DNA from 4 places in the Actinopolyspora sabaoui genome. Region 4 is predicted to be linked to each of the others. Evidence: riboswitches for the same ligand, from Rfam matches in the RefSeq annotation. Region 4 holds a riboswitch; each other region holds the start of a gene.
The links. Region 4 has a riboswitch for cobalamin ahead of cobN (cobaltochelatase subunit CobN). Riboswitches for the same ligand answer to the same signal wherever they lie in the genome.
Positions count from the first base shown of each region.

Region 1: another riboswitch for cobalamin. It lies ahead of ACOQFL_RS11235 (ribonucleoside-diphosphate reductase subunit alpha); the one in region 4 lies ahead of cobN (cobaltochelatase subunit CobN).
Region 2: another riboswitch for cobalamin. It lies ahead of ACOQFL_RS16490 (ABC transporter substrate-binding protein); the one in region 4 lies ahead of cobN (cobaltochelatase subunit CobN).
Region 3: another riboswitch for cobalamin. It lies ahead of ACOQFL_RS14110 (ABC transporter substrate-binding protein); the one in region 4 lies ahead of cobN (cobaltochelatase subunit CobN).

Region 1 is NZ_JBMIHH010000005.1:259,984-264,780, forward strand. Features, by position in the region: gene ACOQFL_RS11215 (DUF3817 domain-containing protein) at 22-405, shown strand; gene ACOQFL_RS11220 (heme o synthase) at 402-1,340, shown strand; gene ACOQFL_RS11225 (Acg family FMN-binding oxidoreductase) at 1,640-2,641, shown strand; partial or broken gene ACOQFL_RS11230 (SAM-dependent methyltransferase) at 2,921-3,205, opposite strand; cobalamin riboswitch at 3,239-3,472, shown strand; gene ACOQFL_RS11235 (ribonucleoside-diphosphate reductase subunit alpha) at 3,616-4,797, shown strand, end outside.
Region 2 is NZ_JBMIHH010000008.1:164,388-169,184, reverse strand. Features, by position in the region: gene ACOQFL_RS16500 (LamG-like jellyroll fold domain-containing protein) at 1-1,365, opposite strand, end outside; gene ACOQFL_RS16495 (1-aminocyclopropane-1-carboxylate deaminase) at 1,786-2,796, opposite strand; cobalamin riboswitch at 3,131-3,303, shown strand; gene ACOQFL_RS16490 (ABC transporter substrate-binding protein) at 3,324-4,361, shown strand; gene ACOQFL_RS16485 (FecCD family ABC transporter permease) at 4,373-4,797, shown strand, end outside.
Region 3 is NZ_JBMIHH010000006.1:371,555-376,351, forward strand. Features, by position in the region: gene ACOQFL_RS14105 (FecCD family ABC transporter permease) at 1-329, opposite strand, end outside; gene ACOQFL_RS14110 (ABC transporter substrate-binding protein) at 326-1,354, opposite strand; cobalamin riboswitch at 1,417-1,610, opposite strand; gene ACOQFL_RS14115 (DUF3800 domain-containing protein) at 2,120-2,881, opposite strand; gene ACOQFL_RS14120 (endonuclease V) at 3,139-3,828, shown strand; tRNA gene ACOQFL_RS14125 (tRNA-Leu) at 4,027-4,100, opposite strand; gene ACOQFL_RS14130 (NAD(P)/FAD-dependent oxidoreductase) at 4,430-4,797, opposite strand, start outside.
Region 4 is NZ_JBMIHH010000003.1:373,273-378,069, forward strand. Features, by position in the region: gene ACOQFL_RS06800 (precorrin-2 C(20)-methyltransferase) at 1-678, opposite strand, end outside; gene ACOQFL_RS06805 (precorrin-8X methylmutase) at 702-1,328, opposite strand; gene cobG (precorrin-3B synthase) at 1,325-2,716, opposite strand; cobalamin riboswitch at 2,841-2,965, shown strand; gene cobN (cobaltochelatase subunit CobN) at 3,096-4,797, shown strand, end outside.

The sequences.
Region 1 (4,797 bases), on a different contig from region 4:
GGCGGGATTGAGGGAGTTGTCGTGAAGCCGAGTGTTCTGCTGACCGGTTACCGGGTCATGGCGTATGTGACGGCCGTGCTGCTGATCGCACTGTGCGTGGCGATGGTGGGCAAGTACGGCTGGCCGAGCGGCACCGACGTGCAGCACGTCGGCGAGACCGCCACCACCGTCATCGGAATCGCCCACGGTTGGCTGTACATGGTCTATCTGGTGTTGGCACTGTTGATCACTCGGCTGTTGCGGGTCCCCATCGGGCCCATGATCCTGGTCCTGTTGGCCGGAACGATTCCCTTCGGTGCCTTCTTCGCCGAGCACAAGGTGGTTCAGTGGTTCCGCGTGTGGAGCACAGCAAAGTACGGTCCCGCGGCCGGGACAACCCAGCAGACCGGGTCGGCGCAGACATGACGACCGCGACACGATCCACCGGGGACGAGGAAAGCTCCGCGGGCCGCGCCGGGGCGCGCGGTGTGCTCAGCGCCTATTTGGCACTGACCAAGCCACGCGTCATAGAGCTGCTGCTGATCACCACGATTCCGGCCATGTTCCTGGCGGAACGCGGGGTCCCCTCGTTGCTGCTCGTGTTGGTCACCCTGGTGGGGGGAGCCATGGCAGCGGGCAGTGCGAACACGCTCAACTGCGTCGCCGACTCGGACATCGACGCGGTCATGGACCGCACCAAGTCCCGCCCGCTGGTCAGCTACCGCGTGCCGCGTACTCACGCCCTGGTGTTCGGGCTCGTGCTGAGCGTGGCATCGTTCGCCGTGCTGTGGGGCGGGGCGAACCTGTTGGCCGCGGTGCTCGCGCTCTCGGCCACGTTGTTCTACGTCTTCATCTACACGCTGGTGCTCAAACGGCGCACCTCGCAGAACATCGTCTGGGGCGGCGCCGCCGGCTGCATGCCGGTCCTGGTCGGCTGGGCCGCCGTCTCCGGAACCGTGGAGTGGCCCGCGGTGGTGATGTTCGCCGTGGTCTTCCTCTGGACACCCCCGCATTTCTGGTCCCTGGCGATGAAGTACCGCGAGGACTACGAACGGGCGGGCGTGCCGATGCTTCCCGTGGTGGCGACTCCGCGGCAGGTCTCGGCGCGCATCCTGGCCTACTCCTGGGCCACCGTGGCGAGCACGCTGCTGCTGATCCCGGTCACCAGCTGGATCTACGTCGGCTGTGCCGTGGCGATCGGTGCGGTGTTCCTGGTGATGGCACAGCGACTGCACCAGGGGGTGCGCCGTGGTCGCGGCGTCAACCCGATGCGGCTGTTCCACCTGTCGAACAGCTACCTCAGCGGGTTGTTCCTGGCACTGGCCGTCGACGCCGCGATCGGGCTGCCCGTGCTCGGCTGATCAGTCCGGCACGGATGGTGCTCCCGTCGCGGTCCGAGCTCGTGCGGTTGGCACTGCTCTCGCCGATCCTGAGCGCGGTACCGTCCGCCCGCGCTTTTCCGCCGGCATATATCCGTCGAATTCCGCTCGTGCCCGGTAACCGCGCTGCGGCTTTCCCGGCACGGCGGCATAGTGAGCCCTGGGATTTCGATATCCGGCCCTTTCGCGCTCGGTGATCCCGCCCGGCACTTCGGCCGCCACTGGTGCCGATCGATCGCGCTATCGCGGCGAGCGCACACTCGTGTCCCAGGGGGTCGACCATGAGTTGGCTCAGACCGCACCGGCGGCGAGCCGGTACTTCCACAACCGAACAGGGTTGGTCACCCGAAGAGGTCCACAGCCTGGAGGACGCGGTCGCCCGGGCACCCTCGGTGCACAATACCCAACCTTGGGAACTGACGACGAGTGATCGCACGGCCCTGCTGCGTGAGCGACCCGACGTGGCACTCGAACAGCACGATCCGGAAGGCAGGGATCGGCGGCTCTCCTGCGGCGCCGCGGTGACCAACCTGTTCCTCGCGGTGCGCGCGAGCGGCTGGGCCGCCCAGATTCGACGGGGACCGGAGGAAAGCGAATCCGACGATCCCCGGCTGGTCGCCACCGTCGGGGCCACGCATCGGCAACAGCCGACGGTTTCCGAGGGGCAGCGCTTCCGGGCGATCCCCCGGCGTGCCAGCTATCGCAGGCCGTTCCACCAACAGCAGCTCCCCCACGTGGGGCGGGAGGCGTTGCTGGCGGCGGGGAACTCCTCCGAGGTTCACGCGCGCTGGATAACCGGTATCGAGGAGGCCAGGACCCTTGCCGAGATCCTGGGCTACGCGGCTCGAGTGCACCGCAGGGACCGCCACTACCAGCGGGAACTGGCCATGTGGCTGGTGAGTGGACAGGGTGGTGTGGACCCGGGAGGCGGCATCGCCTCCGAGGATCTCGGTAGCGAGGGTGTGGCCGCCGTCGGCCTCGTCGGCTCGAGCAGCAGGCTGCCCGACGAACGGCATCTCTCCGAGTGGATCGCGAATGAGTCGATCATGGTGCTGACCACCGGCACCGACGAACCCGCCGCGCACCTCCGTGCCGGTGAAGCCATGCAGTTCGCCTGGCTCACCGCCACCAGCCTGGGCCTGGTGGCCTCGGTCATCACGCAACCGTTCAACCTCACCGAGGTGCGCGCGGGACTCCGGGACCGACTCGGACTGCCGGGGCCCCCGCACGCGTTGCTCAGGTTCGGTTATCCCGTTCCGGTGCCGAGTCAGCGCCGTTTCTGAGGCTGTCCGAGGTTCGAGGTCGTGGCCTGCCGGGGCTGTCTCAGCGTGCCAGACGTCCCGCCGCTCCGTACGCGTTCGAGACCTCGATCGCCTCGCGGGTGACAGTGTCCGGGGTGCCAGCTCGGCAGCGGTACGAGTCCGGGGTCCACCAGTTCGTAGCCCCATCAACTCGGTTATCTCGTGCGGAGGGCGCCAGCTGACCGGTGTCGGCGTGCGGGCCATGACCTCCTCGGCGTCGGCGAGCAGTCGCTGTGCGTGGGCCACCGCCACCGGTTCGTGATCGCCGTAGGTCACCCGGGTACTCGGATTGAGCGACTGGGCCACTTCGTGCACGTTGCCAACGGTCGGAATGCCCGCCCCCAGGTCCAGGAACTGGTCGATCCCCCGCGCGGACAGGTACGCGACCGCGCGTCGTCCGAGGAAGGCCCGGTTGGCCCGCGCGTACTCGCGAGCGTGTGGTCTCGCGGTCGATCCGGCCTCGGCCGCTGCACGATCGGCCGCGAAGTTGGTGGCTCCACCCAGGTAGTGGTCGTACACCCGGGCAGCAAAAGCTCGGTAGCCCATGTGGGGGTTGCATAGATCCAACAAGTCAACATGTAGTGTGTTGATGTCGGCGGTTCACCGGATTCGAACGATTCGGTGTGCCAACAGGGAACCCGGTGCGACTCCGGGACTGCCCCGCAGCGGTAAACGGGAACGAACGCCGTGCCACCCCCAGGGTGGTTTCAGCACTGGACGTCGATTCGTCCGGGAAGCGACGGTTATCAGGACCGGCGGTCGAACCGCCGGAAGCCCGTGAGTCCGAAGACCTGCCGTCGATGCGCGCACGAGCGTGCGCGCCGTCCGCGACCTCGAGGGAGGGTCCGCGCGAACTTGGCCGGACGCGTGCCCCGGAATCCGGTGCCGTGTCCCGCGGGCCTCGTGTGTTCCCGCCCGGTCCGGGCATCGGTTCGAACTCGCGAGGAGAGTGCACAGTGACTCAACTGTCCGACGCCGTCGTGTCTTCCGTCGCCCTCGACATCCGCGTCAGCGGCCCGCTCGGGGAATCGGAACCACTGAACTGGGACAGGGTGTCCACAGTGGTGGAACAGGCCTGTGCCGGGTTGGCGGACGTGTCCGCCGAGCACGTGTTGCGCGAGGTGCGGCGCAACCTCTACGACGGTATCTCGTCCGACGAGCTGGCGAGCGCGCTGATCATGGCCGCCCGCACGCTCGTCGAAGCCGAACCGAACTACTCACTGGTCACGGCCCGGCTGTTGTTGGACGACCTTCGCCGCGAGGCCCTCAGCTTCCTGGAGGGACAGCAGCGTGAGGCCGACCAGGAAGAGATGCGGCACCGCTATCCGGACTACTTCGCCCGCTACGTGCGACACGGCATCGAGATCGGCCAGCTCGATTCGCGGCTGGGTGAGTTCGATCTCGAAGAACTCGGCGCCGCGTTGCGCCCGGAACGCGACACGCTGTTCGACTTCCTCGGGGTGCGCACCCTTTACGATCGCTACCTGCTGCACGACCGGGGGATGCGTTACGAGCTGCCGCAGGCGTTCTTCATGCGGGTGGCCATGGGGCTCGCGCTGGCGGAGGACGATCGCGGCCGTCGTGCGGTGGAGTTCTACGAGCTGTTGTCGGGCATGGATTTCATGTGCTCCACCCCGACGCTGTTCAACGCGGGAACCACCCGTCCCCAGCTGTCGTCCTGCTTTCTCACCACCGTCGACGACGACCTGCGGCACATCTTTCACTCGATCGGCAACAACGCCAAGCTGTCCAAGTACGCCGGAGGACTGGGCAACGACTGGACACCGGTACGCGGCATCGGTGCCCACATCAACGGCACCAACGGGCAGTCCCAGGGTGTCGTGCCGTTCCTCAAGATCGCCAACGACACGGCGGTGGCGGTCAACCAGGGCGGCAAGCGCAAGGGCGCGGTGTGCGCCTACCTGGAGACCTGGCACATCGACATCGAGGAGTTCCTCGACCTGCGCAAGAACACCGGCGACGACCGCAGGCGCACCCACGACATGAACACCGCGAACTGGGTTCCGGACGAGTTCCTCCGGCGGGTCGAGGCCGACGGCACCTGGACGTTGTTCTCCCCCGACGAGGTTGGTGACCTGCACGACCTGTACGGCACGGAGTTCGCCGAGCGCTACCGT
Region 2 (4,797 bases), on a different contig from region 4:
CTTCGCCCGCAGCACCCCTCCCCTGTTGGGGCTCTGGCCGCCGTCGAACCACAGACTCGCGTGCGCGGGCGCGGCGTCGTGGTGCTCGCCGGAGAAGGTCAGCACCTCCGGCGGCCCGCCGTGCAGGCGCTGCACGGTCAGGTCGTTGCCGTTGCCGCTGAGATCCCGGGCGACCGCTCCCACCGCCACCGGGGCACCGTCGTTCCCGACGTCGAACCCCGAGCGGTCGAACCGCCAGTAGGCCACGGTGTCGCGGTGCACCACCTCCGCTGCCGGTCGCTGCGGCGACGAGGTCGGTGGTGCGAATCCCGCGAACCGCTCCGCGAAGTCGAGCTCGACGCCGAATCGGTCCGAGTTCGTGGTGAGTTCAACGTTCGCGGCCTCCAGCGGCGAGCGCCGTGCGGCGTGCTGTTCGCGCAACCACGGCGAGAACGTCGCCACGTCGATCATGCCGCGCACCGGATCGAACGAGTACAGCCGGATCATCCCGGCGCCGCCGTAGTAGTAGTCCTGATAGTTGACAAGGTGCAGGTGCACGGCGTTGCCCGCGTCGTTGGTCAGCGTGGTGCGCCCGCAGGGCCAGTAGTGGCCGCCGAGCGCCAGGAAGATCTGGTCGTTGCCGCGGATGAGCCCCTCCCACAACCGTTGCCCGTGCTCGGAAAGGTGGGCCGTCCCGTCCTCCTCGGCCCACACCAGGTCGTGGGTGGTCAGGATCGTCGGCAGTTCGGGGTGCTTGTCCAGCACGCCCCGCGCCCACCGCACTCCGTGATCGGAGACCCGCCAGTCCAGCGCGAGCAGTAGCCAGCTCCGACCACCACCCTCGAAGACGTGATAGCTGTTGTAGCCGTCCGGCGAGGAGCCGCCGTACGTGTCCATCCGGGCGAACCGGTCCGGTCCGAACGTGCGCAGATAGGGCGTGTCGCCGCGCTGATCGTCGCCCGACACGTCGTGGTTGCCGCCCAGCACGCTGTAGGGCATCCGGTGGCCAATGCCGCGGAATGCCTGATCGGCGATCCGCATTTCTCGCTCGGTGCCGTGTTCGCTGACATCACCGAGATGGGCGAGAAAGGCGATGTCCTGCTTCCGAGCATGTTCCGCCACCCACAGCAGTCCCGCGCGCACCGGTTCGGGGTCGGAACCTCCCTCGTCGATCAGGTACTGCGTGTCGGGCATGACGGCAAGGGTGAAGCGGGTGCCGGTGTCGGAGTGGCCGTGCCACCCGCTTCGCGCGTCGGCCGCGGCACCGGTGGCGGTGACCGACGAGGTGGCGGTGACCGACGAGGTGGCGATCGCGACGGAGGTGCCCGCGACGGCGCGGAACAGGCCGCGACGGGTGACGTCGCGGTGTTCGGAATCGGTGTCCACAGTGCTCTCCCAACGGGGCTATCCTGGCTGGTTGTGTTCGCTGCCAGCCTGGTCACCACGGTTGGCGTGGCGGTGACGCACGGCCGAACGCCGCGCCACCGGCGGATGAGCGCGAACCGTCGTTCGCCCCTCGAAACCTCGTGAACGCGACGGGTGGACATCTCCTCTCCGGCTGTGGTGGGGAGACGGAGACGCATCGCTACCCTGCGAGCGCGGTCCCGCGAAGCCCTCGGCACACCTCGGGCCGCCCCGACGGCTCGACCACGGCGCCAAAACCCGAACAGGCACGGCGTGCGTTCGGAACGGACCACATCGGGTCCGGCGACTCCGTGTTCTCGGCTTACCGTGGAGTCGCATTGGCTCCAGGTATCCGTGGCGCCGCTGGCACCGGTGCGTCACTGCCGCGGCCGACGTCGTGGGTCAGTTCCGGAACAGGGCGCTGTAGGCGTTCAGGGCGGGTTGGCCACCGAGGTGTGCGTAGAGCACGTTGCTGTCCGGTCCGATCTCGCCGGAGGTGACGAGATCGATGAGCCCCGCCATCGATTTGCCCTCGTAAACCGGGTCGAGGATGACGCCCTCGAGCCTGCCGGTCAGCCGGATCGCTTCCAGCGTCGACTCCACGGGGATCCCGTAGTGCTCACCCGCCCACCCCTCGAGCACGGTGATCTCCTCGTCCCACAGCTCCCGGCCCAGCCCGATCTTCTCCGCCGTGTCTCGCGCGATCCGGTCGACCTGAGTGCGGGTGCTGTCGATCTTCGCGGAGGCGTCGATCCCGAGGACCCGGCGGGGCCGTTCCTGCTCGGCGAAACCGGCGATCATGCCGGCGTGCGTGGAACCGGTGACGCTGCAGACCACGATGGTGTCGAAGAAGACGCCGAGCTCCCGTTCCTGCTCGGCGACCTCGTGGGCCCAGTTGGCGAACCCGAGCCCGCCGAGCGGGTGGTCGGAGGCACCGGCCGGGATCGCGTACGGCGTGCCTCCTTCCGCGCGGATCTCCTCCAACGCGTTCTGCCAGCTCTGCTTGAAGCCGATGTCGAAGTCGGCATCGGTGAGCTGGACCTGCGCGCCCATGATGCGTGAGAGCTGGATGTTTCCGACCCGGTCGTTGACCGCGTCGGGCCAGTCGACCCAGCTCTCCTGGACCAGACGGGCCCGCAACCCGAGCTTCGCGGCGACGGCCGCGACCTGCCGGGTGTGATTGGACTGCACCCCACCGATCGAGACCAGGTGGGTGGACTCGTTGGCCAGGACGTCCGGAACCAGGTACTCCAGCTTGCGGGTCTTGTTGCCGCCGAAGGCGAGGCCGGAGTTGCAGTCCTCCCGCTTGGCCCACACCCGCGCCCCACCGAGATGGCTGGTCAAACGTTCCAGAGGATGGATCGGGCTGGGCCCGAACAGCAGGGGATGACGTGGGAAGTCGCTCAGAGACATGCTCCTCCTGTCCAATCGAAAGTCTGCGGGGCTCGGCTGCTCCACCACCGGGATCCTGCGCTCTCCGCGCTGTCACGTCCACCCACGGCCGCCCGGCCAGCCGAGCACCAGCTCGCACCCAAACCGAGCCCGGTAGCGCCGCCGGGGGGTCGTCGATCCCGCTGCCCGATAGGGGGAGTTCTCCGCCGAGGACGTCAATTCGCCGGTGCATGCGCTGTCCCGCGCGCCGCCACGCAGCACAAGCCCAACCTCGGCTCGCACATCCGGCAGTCCCGCCAGGGGTGACTGAGTGGGTAATGTCATGCGAAGGTCCAACATCGCGCATCGAGCGTGTAACTTCGGCTTTCGCCGCAGTGCACGGGAAGCCGGTGAGAGTCCGGCGTGGTCCTCGCCACTGTGACCGGGAAGCGTCCCCGCACCAGCTACGCCACTGGCCCAAGCGCCGGGAAGGCAACGTGGACGCGACGATCCGGAAGCCAGGAGACCGGCTGCGGCGCAGGTATCGCTCGACGATGGATTGAGGACCGATGCGCCACCCGGCGACACGTATCGTCGCCCGGCCCCGCGCCGGAGGCGACCGACCACGCCGCGCCGCCACGCTGTTGGCCGCGCTGACGCTGACCGCGCTGATCGCCGGATGTGGCACCACCGGCGCGCGAACGAACGCCGGTGCCCGGGAAGAGTCCCCGGCCGGGTTCCCCGTCACGGTCACCAACTGCGGAGAGACCACGACCTACCAGCGCCCTCCGCGACGCGCGGTGACGATGAACCAGCACACCACCGAGATCATGCTCGCGCTCGGTCTGGCCGATCGCATGGTCGGTACCGCCTACCTGGACGATCGCATCCTCGCGGAGTATCGCGAGGAGTACCGGCGGATTCCGGTGCTGGCAGAGCGATACCCCTCCTACGAAGCGCTGTTGCAACAGGCACCCGACTTCGTCTACGGCGGCTACACCTCCGCCTTCGGCCAGCAGGACGGGCGCTCGCGTGAGCGACTGCGCGAGGCGGGCATCAGGACTCACCTGAACATCGCCAATTGCACCGATGGAGGGGTGGGCATCTCCGAGGTACACGAGGAGATCCGCACGATCGCGAAGATCTTCGACGTACCGGAACGGGCCCGAGAGCTCATCGACCGTATGAACGCGACGCTGTCGGAAGCTCAGCACCAGCTGGGCGAGGTGGAACCGGTGAGCGTATTCGTCTACGACAGCGGCACGAAGTCGGCCCTGACCGCGGGCGGTGACGGGATCGCCGACGCGATCGTCCGGATGTCCGGCGGCCGCAACGTCTTCGCCGACCAGCGAGACGGCTTCGTCGACGTCTCATGGGAACAGGTGATCAAGCGGCGTCCCGAACGAATCCTGATCCTGGACTACGGATCGACCACGGTCGAGCAGAAGAAACGCCTGCTGCTGAAAAAGCCGGCGCTGGCGAACGTTCCGGCCATCGAGCACCGGAGGTTCGCGGTGCTTCCGCTTTCCACCGCCGTGGCGGGAGTACGCGTACCCCGCGCCGTGGCCGAGCTGAGCGAGCAACTGCATCCGGGACGGTTCCGGTGAGCGGAGGCAACGTGCGGAGCTCCGCCGACGCCGTGTCGGAGGACACGAACCCGGCAGTCGAATCGAACCCGGCAGCGAAATCGACGCGCCCCGCTCCGGAGCACGTTTCGCCTCGTGAGCGCCGGATCTCCTACCCATTGGTACTGGTCCTGCTCGGCGCCGCTCTGGTGGTCGCCGTCGTCGTCGGTCTCGCCGTCGGGTCGGTCTCGCTACCTCCGAGTGACGTGACCGCCATCCTCGTGCACCGGGTTTCTCCGGGAGGGATCGATCCCGATTGGCCGGCCACCTACGACACGATCCTGCTGGACGTGCGGCTTCCCAGAGTGTTGCTCGCCGGGATCGTCGGTGCCGGACTCTCGGCCGTGGGGACCGCACTGCAGGCACTGGTTCGCAACCCGCTCGCAGATCCCTTCCTGCTCGGGATCTCATCTGGAGC
Region 3 (4,797 bases), on a different contig from region 4:
GAGGAGATCCCGAGCACGTAGGGGTCGGCCAGCGGGTTGCGCAGCAGGGACTGCATGACCACCCCACACAGTCCGAGCCCGGCACCGCACACCGCCGCCAGCATGGTGCGCGGCAGTCGGAGATCCCAGATGATCCCCTCGCGGATCAGCGAGAGCCCGGCGTCGCCGAGACCGAGATGCTCGCCCACGACCGCCCACACGTTGGTCACGGCGATGTCGGCCGGGCCGAACGTGATGGTGACGGCGACGGAGAGCGCGAGCAGCAGCAGACCCGCCAGCCAGAGAACGGCGGCGGCACCTCCGCGCGAGCGGGCCAGTAGGGCGGTCACTCGACGAGCCCGAACTCACGCAGCTTGGCCGCGACCCGTTCCACGCCGTTGACGGTACGGATCGAGGGGTTCATGGCGGCGCCGCTGAGCCGGATGTAGCGGTCGTTGCGCACGGCGTCCATGTGCTTGGTGACCGGGTTGTTCTCCAGGAACTCGATCTTCTGGGCGGCTTCCTCCGCGGTCTGGCTCTCGCGGGTCAGATCGCCGATGACCAGCACGTCGGGATCGCGCTGGGCCACGGTCTCCCAGTTGATCTGGGGCCATTCCTTCTTCGTGTCGTCGAAGACGTTCTTCGCGCCGATCTCCTCGGTGATGATGCCGGGGGCGCCGCAGCAGCCCGCCATGTAGGGCGACTCCTTGTTGGCGAACCAGTAGAGCATGCTCACGCCGGAGGCGTCGATGTCGGAGGAGGCCTTGTCCATCCTGCCGCGCAGCTCCTCGACCAGCTGGTCACCGCGCTTTTCGACGTCGAAGACCCGCGCGAGCTCCTCGATCTCCCGGTAGATGGTGCTCATCTCGAGTGGTTTGCTGCGTGCGCCGTCGCCGTCGCCCTCGTTGTTCTTGACGCAGTCCGCCGGGGAGAGATAGGTGGGCACGCCCATCTTGGCGAAGTCGTCCCGGGAGGACACCTCCTGGAAGGTGCTCTCGAAGGAGGCGGAGACGAAATCCGGTTCCTCGGCCAGCACCCGCTCGTAGGAGGGAGCGTTGTCGGCGAGCCTGGGAACCTTGGAGTTGGCTTCCCGCAGACTCTTCAGGACCGGGTCGGTCCAGGTGGCGGTGCCGACCATGCGGTCGGCGAGGCCGAGCGAGAGCAGGATCTCGGTCGAGCCCTGGTTCAGCGAGACCGTGCGTTCCGGCGGGGCCTCGACGGTGATCTCCCCGCCGCAGTTCTCGATGGTCTTGGGATAGCCCGCGGCGCTGTCCTGGGCGGAGGTTTCCGAACCGCTGCCGCCGCAGGCGGTCAACACTCCGAGCCCGAGCGGAATAAGGCAGGTCAGGGATAAGACACGGGACGATCTCTTCATGAGTCCTTCTCCGTCGGGGCTCCATGCGCGAGAGCCGTGCGGGCGGTTTCCGTGCGTCGCGTCGGGCGACGCCACAGCCAGCAGGTTTTCGGGCTCGAGATCGTCCACTCGGAGCGCCTTCCCGAGAGCTCGTCTCAGTGGCCGCTGCTCCGCGCGTCCCTCTCACCGCTGCGCGTCAGCTCCGGATTCGCACCGGATTCCCTGCGCCGCCCGGTGGAACTGCCCGGGCGGGTTGACTGGCGAGGAAGAACCTAACAATCCCGGCGAGTGTGGCTGCGCTCGGTGTGGGCGGCGCAACGTCGTCGCCCGAACACAGCCGCAACAGGAGACGCTACTCACAGCCGCTTCGACGCCCGGAGATCCGGTGCGGGGCTCTCCGGGTAACCGCTGGGCGCGTGTCGGCGGGCGACGAGGACCTCGCTCGGTGCACCCTGTTGTCGATGTTCCCAATCGTCCGGAAATGGGTTGGTCATCCGAATCAGACGCAGTGCCCCCAACCCCGGGTGAATGCTGCTCGCTCCGAGCGGATGAGAGCCAATCAGCTCTCCCCCTGTCAGGTGTAGTTCACCTGCCGGTACCGAAGAGTGTTGACTCTGACGCACAGTGAGACATAATGGAAGGGCCAACGTCGTTGGCGAGTGAGACAATGAACCGGAGCCCTTCAGGGGTTGCGAGGATGAGCCGGAACCGGGAAACCGGATCCCTCCGCCGCAGGCGGTTGTGGCCCCTCGAGCCCACTGAGGGGCTCCGTTTTGTCCGGACGCGTCATGTGCTCTCGAGCAGGCTCGGCCACCAGGACCGATTGGTGACGAAGTCGTTCTCGCCGATGATCTTCATTCCGTAGTTGAGCAGCTTGCCCTTTGCTCGGTGCAACTGGTGGCCGCACTCGATCAGCAGCTGGGCGGCTCGGACATCGTCGGGAGCTCCACGAAGTGCCACCGACAGGATGCCCGCGTGCAAATCGGCCAGCTGGAGGCCGTCATACTCACTCGTTCCGTGCCAGCTCGGTGGCCATCGAATGTGTTCCCAGGGCGTATGCACCGGAGAGGGAATGTTTTGAACCAGATTCAGATAACTAACCGTTCCGTCGTGATCCATATGCCTGACTGACCCCAACCGCAGGATCGCCAGTCGCGCTCCGCCGTGCCACCCATGAGCTGCCAGCGCGATACGTTCCAACAACAAGCGTGTCGTGTAGTTGTAGAACTTCTCATTGTCGCTCCGTAGAGCTTCATTGAACTGGACCGTAGCCTTGTGAGTAATGACGTGAATCGTTTTCGCGTCCGGGATGCTGGCGAGCATACTCGTAGCGAGCTGGCGACGGTCCGCCCGCTTGGGCTTAAAGTGCTCGACCCAGTGCAGCGGGCGTGAAGTTCCGATCTCGTATCGCAGCCCGGCAGCGACCGCCCTCGCGTAGGAGACGCTCTCCGCCGGAATCATCAGAGCGGTCATCGCGAAGAACGTGGAGGAATCTTTACCGAATCCACGGTCCCCGGTTTCGTCGACATACACCTCGACCTTGGGCAACTTGCCCGCCCAGCTGGGCGTACGAGGCATAGGTGCTCTCGAACCAGGAGACAACATCAACCTCCGCTCCAACTTCCGGCGATCCGCGGCTCACCGCAGCGTGATCACCACTGACACGGCGCACGATGATATCGCTTCGAGCACGAGAGAATACGGACAGCGAGTTTTGTGCAAGATCGGCCGTAGTAGATGCTGATGCAGCCGCCTTGGACGATGCGGTCGCTCGTAATGTTCCTGGTGTGTCGGACAATGGGGCGGTGATTGGCGTCCGTGATCCGCATCCGTGGCCCATGACGGAGCAGGAAGCCGTCGCTGTGCAGCAGCGGCTGCGGCCCCTGGTGCGTTTCGACGGTGAACCCGAGGTCGTGCGCACGGCGGCAGGGTTGGATGTGGCCTACCGCGAGGAGACCGACGAGCTCGTGGCGGCGGTGACGGTGCTCGACGTGGCCTCGCTGGCCGTGACCGACAGCGTGGTGGTGCGCGGCGAGCCGGAGTTTCCCTACGTGTCGGGGCTGTTCGCATTCCGCGAGGCGCCGCCGCTGCTGGAGGCGCTGACCCGGCTGTCGAGCGAGCCGGACGTGCTCGTCTGCGACGGCCAGGGGCTGGCCCATCCCCGCCGCTTCGGAGTGGCCTGCCACCTCGGCGTGCTGACCGAGCTCCCCAGTATCGGCGTCGCCAAGACCGCGATGGGCCACTACGAGCCGCCGGACGAACAGCGCGGCGATTGGTCACCGATCCGGTTCGACGAGGAGATCGTCGGCCGGGCGCTGCGGACGCAACGAGGCGTGAAGCCGGTGTTCGTCTCGATCGGCCACCGCTTCACCCTCGATGCGGCGTGCGAACTGGTGCTGCGGCTCGCACCGCACTACCGCCTGCCCGAGACGACACGGAGCGCGGATCGGTGGGGGCGCCGGGGCTCGGTCGGCCACTGGGCGCACTGGTCGTGATCGGCACGGGACTGTCCACGTCGCGATGTTCGACAAGGAAGCGACGAAAGAGGACAGTGGAGGGGGACGGACAAACGTCACGTCCACGATCTCAGGGAAGAGCGTCTCGGCAGCGGCACACCGAATCCAAAATGGACGCCCCCCGGCCCATCCCGCTGAGCATAGTGATCCACACGTACCGTGAACAACGGTTTTCGGTGCCCCCGGTCGGACTCGAACCGACACTACGACGATTTTAAGTCGTCCGCCTCTGCCGATTGGGCTACGGGGGCGCGTCCTCGGCTCGTCACCGACACGCCTTCGGTAACCGACCCACAGTGGGCCCCTTGTTAAGACGTGCCAATGCTGCCGTTGGTTCCAGAAGAAACGAAACCGCCATCTGGAGCAAACCCGATCACAGCGTGTGAAAAACATCAACACTGCCGCGCCACACGCACTACCACAGCCACCCATACAGGTGACAACTTTCAGGTAATGCTCGTGAACAGGTCACAGAAAGTCAAGAGAACGGGAGATCACACACAACGGGCCGTGCGCCGGTTCCCCGACGCACGGCCCGTTGCCGATCGTGTGATCACCGACCGAGGAGCCCGGAACGGGCTCAGCTGGAAGCCGCACGCTTGAAATCGGAACGGGGGTTCTGGATCTGCCCCATCGAGACGACCTCGCGCCGGAACAGGAACGCGAGTGTCCAGTCGATGACGATCCGCGCCTTGCGGTTGAAGGTCGGCATCTTGCTCACGTGGTAGGTGCGGTGCATGAACCAGGCCACGAAGCCCTTTGCCTTGAAGCCGTAAACGTCGGCCACGCCCTTGTAGAGCCCCAGCCCCGCGACGGAACCCGCGTTGCGGTGGAAGTACGCGGCGGTCTTGCGGCCACGCAGCGAGGAGATGAGGTTCTTCGCCAGCTGATTGGCCTGGCGAACGGCGTGCTGCGCCGAGGGGGCACAGGTGGCGTTGGGATCCTCCT
Region 4 (4,797 bases):
CACGCTTTCGGGATCGACGTCGCCGAGCTTCTCGACTCGTTGGCGACGTGTGCTGGCGCGCTCCACGTAGTAGGCACTGTCGAGGCAGCCTGCCTTTTCGAAGGCCTCCCGTACCCCCTCGAAGGTCCGTCCCAGTTTGAGCACAGCGGCGGCGTCGGTGTCCCGCAGCCGCTCGGCCAGGGCGCCCGGCTCCAAGGTGCCGGGCAGCACCGTGAGGACCTCGTCACGTTCGGCGAGGGGACGTCCCAGTTCGGCCGAAGCGGCGCTGACCGAATTGACGCCCGGCACGACCTCGGTCTCGAACCGACCCGAGAGCCGTTTGTGCATGTGCATGTAGGAACCGTAGAAGAACGGGTCCCCTTCCCCCAGCAGCGCGACGTCGCGGCCCGCGGCGAGGTGAGCGGCCAGCCTGCCCGCGATCTCGGTGTAGAACTCGTCGATCGCGCCCTGATAACCCCCTGGATGATCGGTGGTCTCGGTGGTGACGGGATACACCAGGGGCTCCTCGATCTGGTCACCACGCAGATAGGGCTCGGCGACCGAGCGGGCGATGCTGTTGCCGTGCCTGGCGCTGTGATAGGCGACCACGTCGGCCTCACCGATCAGACGTGCCGCCTTGACCGTGACCAGTTCCGGATCGCCGGGCCCCAGCCCCACCCCGAACAGTCGGCCGGGCACGGGGTCGTTGCTGTGTTGGCTGCTCACTCTTCCTCGCTCGCGATCGCGTTGATGGCGGCGACCGTCATCGCACTACCGCCGCGCCTGCCGTGCACCACCAGGTACTCGGGGCAGCCGGGGTGCTCCTCCAGCGCCTGTTTTGACTCCACCGCGCCGATGAACCCGACGGGAATTCCCAGTACCGCCGCCGGCTTTCCCGCGCCCTCCTCGATCAGCTCCAGCAATCGGAACAGGCAGGTGGGCGCGTTGCCGATCGCGACCACGGCTCCGTCGAGCCTGCCGCGCCACAGCTCCATGGCTGCCGCGCTACGGGTGGTTTCCAGCTGACGGGCGAGTCCCGGGACCCGCGGGTCGGACAGGGTGCACAGGATCTCGTTGGCGGCGGGCAGCCTGCGGCGCGTCACCCCCGCGGCCACCATTTCCGCGTCGCACAACACCGGAGCACCGGCGGCCAGCGCCTCGCGCGCGGCACCTACCACTCCGGGCGAGAAGGCGAGATCGTCGACGAGGTCGACCATGCCACAGGCGTGGATCATGCGCACGGCCACACCGGCGACGTCCGACGGCAGCTCGTCGAGACCGGCTTCGGCGCGGATCGTCGCGAAGGAGCGCCGGTAGATCTCCTTGCCGTCCCGGATGTATTCGATCACCGGTTGTCCTCGTCACCCGTTTCCTGCTGGTTGTCCTCGTGTCCGTTCCCGGGCTCGACGGTGCTCGCCCCGACGTGCCGGGCTCGCCGGACGGCCTCGGCCACCTCGTCCGTCCCCGCCTCTGTGGCCCATGTCTCGGTCCCGGCGGCTGTGGTTGAGCTGACCCGGTACCCGGAGGGACTCGCCAGTACTTCCACCACCGGACCACGCGGAAGCCCGCAGCGGCGCGAGCAACCGGCCCAGTGCACCGGCAGGACACCGGTGTCGGTGTCGCCGGCGTCCGCCGCCTCGACATAGGCCAGCCCACGCGCGGCGTCCCGGTGGACGTCTGCCAGGGACTTGGCGCATCCGGGTTCCCCCGCACAGGCGGTCGCGCCGTTGAACGGCGAGGCTGTTTCGACGATCAGACCGCACGAGTGCAGCGCGGAGAGCCACGTCGAACACTCCTCTTCGGCGACGCCGGGGACGACCACCGTCCGCCAGGGCGTCAATCGGACCGTACCCGACGCGGCTTCGGCCGCTCGTATGATGCAACGCAGCTGCGCCGGGGACAAGCGCCCCAGCGGCGCTCCCACGCCCAGGGCTGCCCGCCCCTCGGAGCGAGCCAGCTCACCGACAGCAGGTCTTTCCTGGGAATTCATCCACTCGGTGAACGAGACGGACGACCGGGATGTGACATCGGCAACGGATTCCGGCCACCGCCCCACACGAGCACGAAGCGCGTCGGTCAACTCATCCAGCGTGTCCAACTCGGCCACTCGCCACGCCGAGGCCCCATGCCGTTCCCGTACGGCGAGGAACTCGCACGCGGCCGTGACCGCGGCGGCGGGCGCCGCGCCGGGCGGGACGCGCACTCCCGAATCGCTCCCCGCCAGCAGCACGGCGACGCTGTCGGAGGACACCGGCAGCAATCCCACATCAGCACGCAACCGCGCCAGATCACCGCTCCCGTCGTCGACGGTGAACAGGAACCTGCCGGACAGTTCGGCCAGCGCGGGCTCTGCGCACAGCAGCGCGTCGAGTTCCGCGGCGAGCCACCGCACCGAGTGCAGTCGGCCACGACCGTCGAGTCCCGCGTAAGGGGCGGCGATGATGTTGCGCACCCGCTCGTGGGTCAGCGAGGGCAGCAGACCGACCTCGGCCAACAGCCGTCCCAAGTCCTCGGGAGCTTCGACCCCGCGCAGCTGCAGATTCGCACGCGAGGTCAGCTCGACCGTGGAGTTCCCCAGCTCAACGGCTGCCTTCGTCAGGGCGCGCAGCTGCGGGGCCTCCAGTCGACCACCGGGGACTCGGATCCGTGCCAGCCCACCGTCCGCGGCCTGATGAACCCGGAGCGCACCGGGGCACGCGTCGGCTCTGTCGCGGTCGGCACTGTAGTTCTCGGACACTCCGGCGATGCTACGGGCCGCACCACTGTGCGCCGCGACACGATGGCGGGTCGGGGTGTGCCCGCAGCTTGACGAGGGATCCGCACGTTCCCGAAACTGGAGCGCGTATCTGCGGTGGATCACGGAGGAAGCCGGTGCGAGTCCGGCGCGGTCCCGCCACTGTCACCGAGGAGCGAACTCCGTAGACGGTCACTGTCTCGTGGAGATGGGAAGACCGGAGCGAGCGATGATCCGGCAGCCAGGAGACTCCGACCACCGCCACCACTGAAAAGGGGCGAGGACCCCTGGGAAGGTTACTGATGCGCCGTTCGAACGCGCGTGCATCGCGCGTCCTGTCCTGGTCGGTCCCCCCGGTTTTCGACGCCGAGGAGCCAATCGCATGATCCTGCTGCTGTCCACTTCCGACACCGACCTGCTCAGCGCACGGGCCAGCGGCGCCGACTACCGGCTCGCCAACCCCGCCCGGGTCGGTGCGGACGATCTCCCCGGGCTGCTCGACGGGGTGGACCTCGTCGTGGTGCGGCTGCTCGGCGGCCGCAGGGCGTGGGAAGAAGGGCTCGACGTCCTGCTGAACGGACCCCGACCGGTGGTCGTACTCGGCGGGGAACAACAACCGGACGCCGAGCTCATGGAATGCTCGACCGTTCCGGGTGGAGTGTGTGCCGAGGCGCACGCCTACCTTGCCCACGGTGGGCCGGAGAACCTGACCCAGCTGTTCCACTTCCTTTCCGACACCGTGCTGCTGACCGGGCACGGCTTCGCTCCGCCGGAGGAAACCCCCACCTGGGGCAGGTTGGAGCGCACACCCGGGCGGACGGCGGGCCCCACTGTCGCGGTGCTGTACTACCGGGCGCACCACATGGCGGGCAACACCGCGTTCGCCCACACCCTCTGCGACGCGATCGAGAACGCGGGCGGACAAGCGATGCCGCTGTTCTGCGCCTCGCTGCGCACCCCCGACCCGGAACTGCTCGAAGCGCTGCGCGGAGCGGACGCCCTGGTGGTCACGGTGCTCGCAGCGGGAGGCAGCAAGCCCGCGGTGGCCACCGCCGGTGGGGACGACGAGGCGTGGGACGTCGGCGCACTCGCGCAACTGGACATCCCGATCCTGCAAGGGCTGTGCCTGACCAGCAGCCGCACCGCCTGGGAGGAGAACGACGAGGGACTGTCCCCGTTGGACATGGCCACCCAGGTCGCGGTTCCGGAGTTCGACGGCAGGCTGATAACGGTACCGTTCTCGTTCAAGGAGAACGATTCCGAAGGACTGCCGGTCTACGTCGCCGACAGCGAGCGCGCGGCGCGCGTAGCCGGAATCGCGGTCCGGCACGGGAGGCTGGGACACATCCCCGCCGAACGCAGGCGCCTGGCGTTGATGCTCTCGGCCTACCCCACCAAACACGCCAGGGTCGGCAACGCCGTGGGGTTGGACACCCCGGTGTCGGCGGTGCGGATGCTGCGCTCGCTGCACGAGCACGGCTACGACATCGGTCCGGCGGAGGGCCCGGACGCCCTGCCCGGTGTCGAGGCGCAGGACGGCGACGCGCTGATCCACGCACTGATCGCGGCGGGCGGGCAGGACCGCGACTGGCTGAGTGAGGAGCAGCTGGCGGGCAATCCGGTACGTATCCCCGCCAAGCGGTACCGGGAGTGGTACGACTCGCTCCCCGAACAGCTGCGCGCCGACATCGAACAACACTGGGGACCGCCGCCCGGTGAGCTGTTCGTGGACTACTCGCAGGACCCCGACGGCGAGATCGTGCTCGCCGCCATCAGGGCGGGCAATGTCGTGCTGATGATCCAGCCGCCGCGTGGCTTCGGGGAGAACCCGATCGCGATCTACCACGATCCGGACCTGCCTCCGAGCCACCACTACCTGGCCGCCTACCGCTGGCTGGTCGACGACTTCGACGCGCACGCCATGGTGCACCTGGGCAAGCACGGCAATCTGGAATGGCTCCCGGGCAAGACCGCGGGCATGTCGGCGGCCTGCGCCACGGACGCGGCGATCGCCGATCTGCCGCTGATCTACCCTTTCCTGGTCAACGACCCCGGTGAGGGGACGCAGGCCAAGCGGCGGGTGC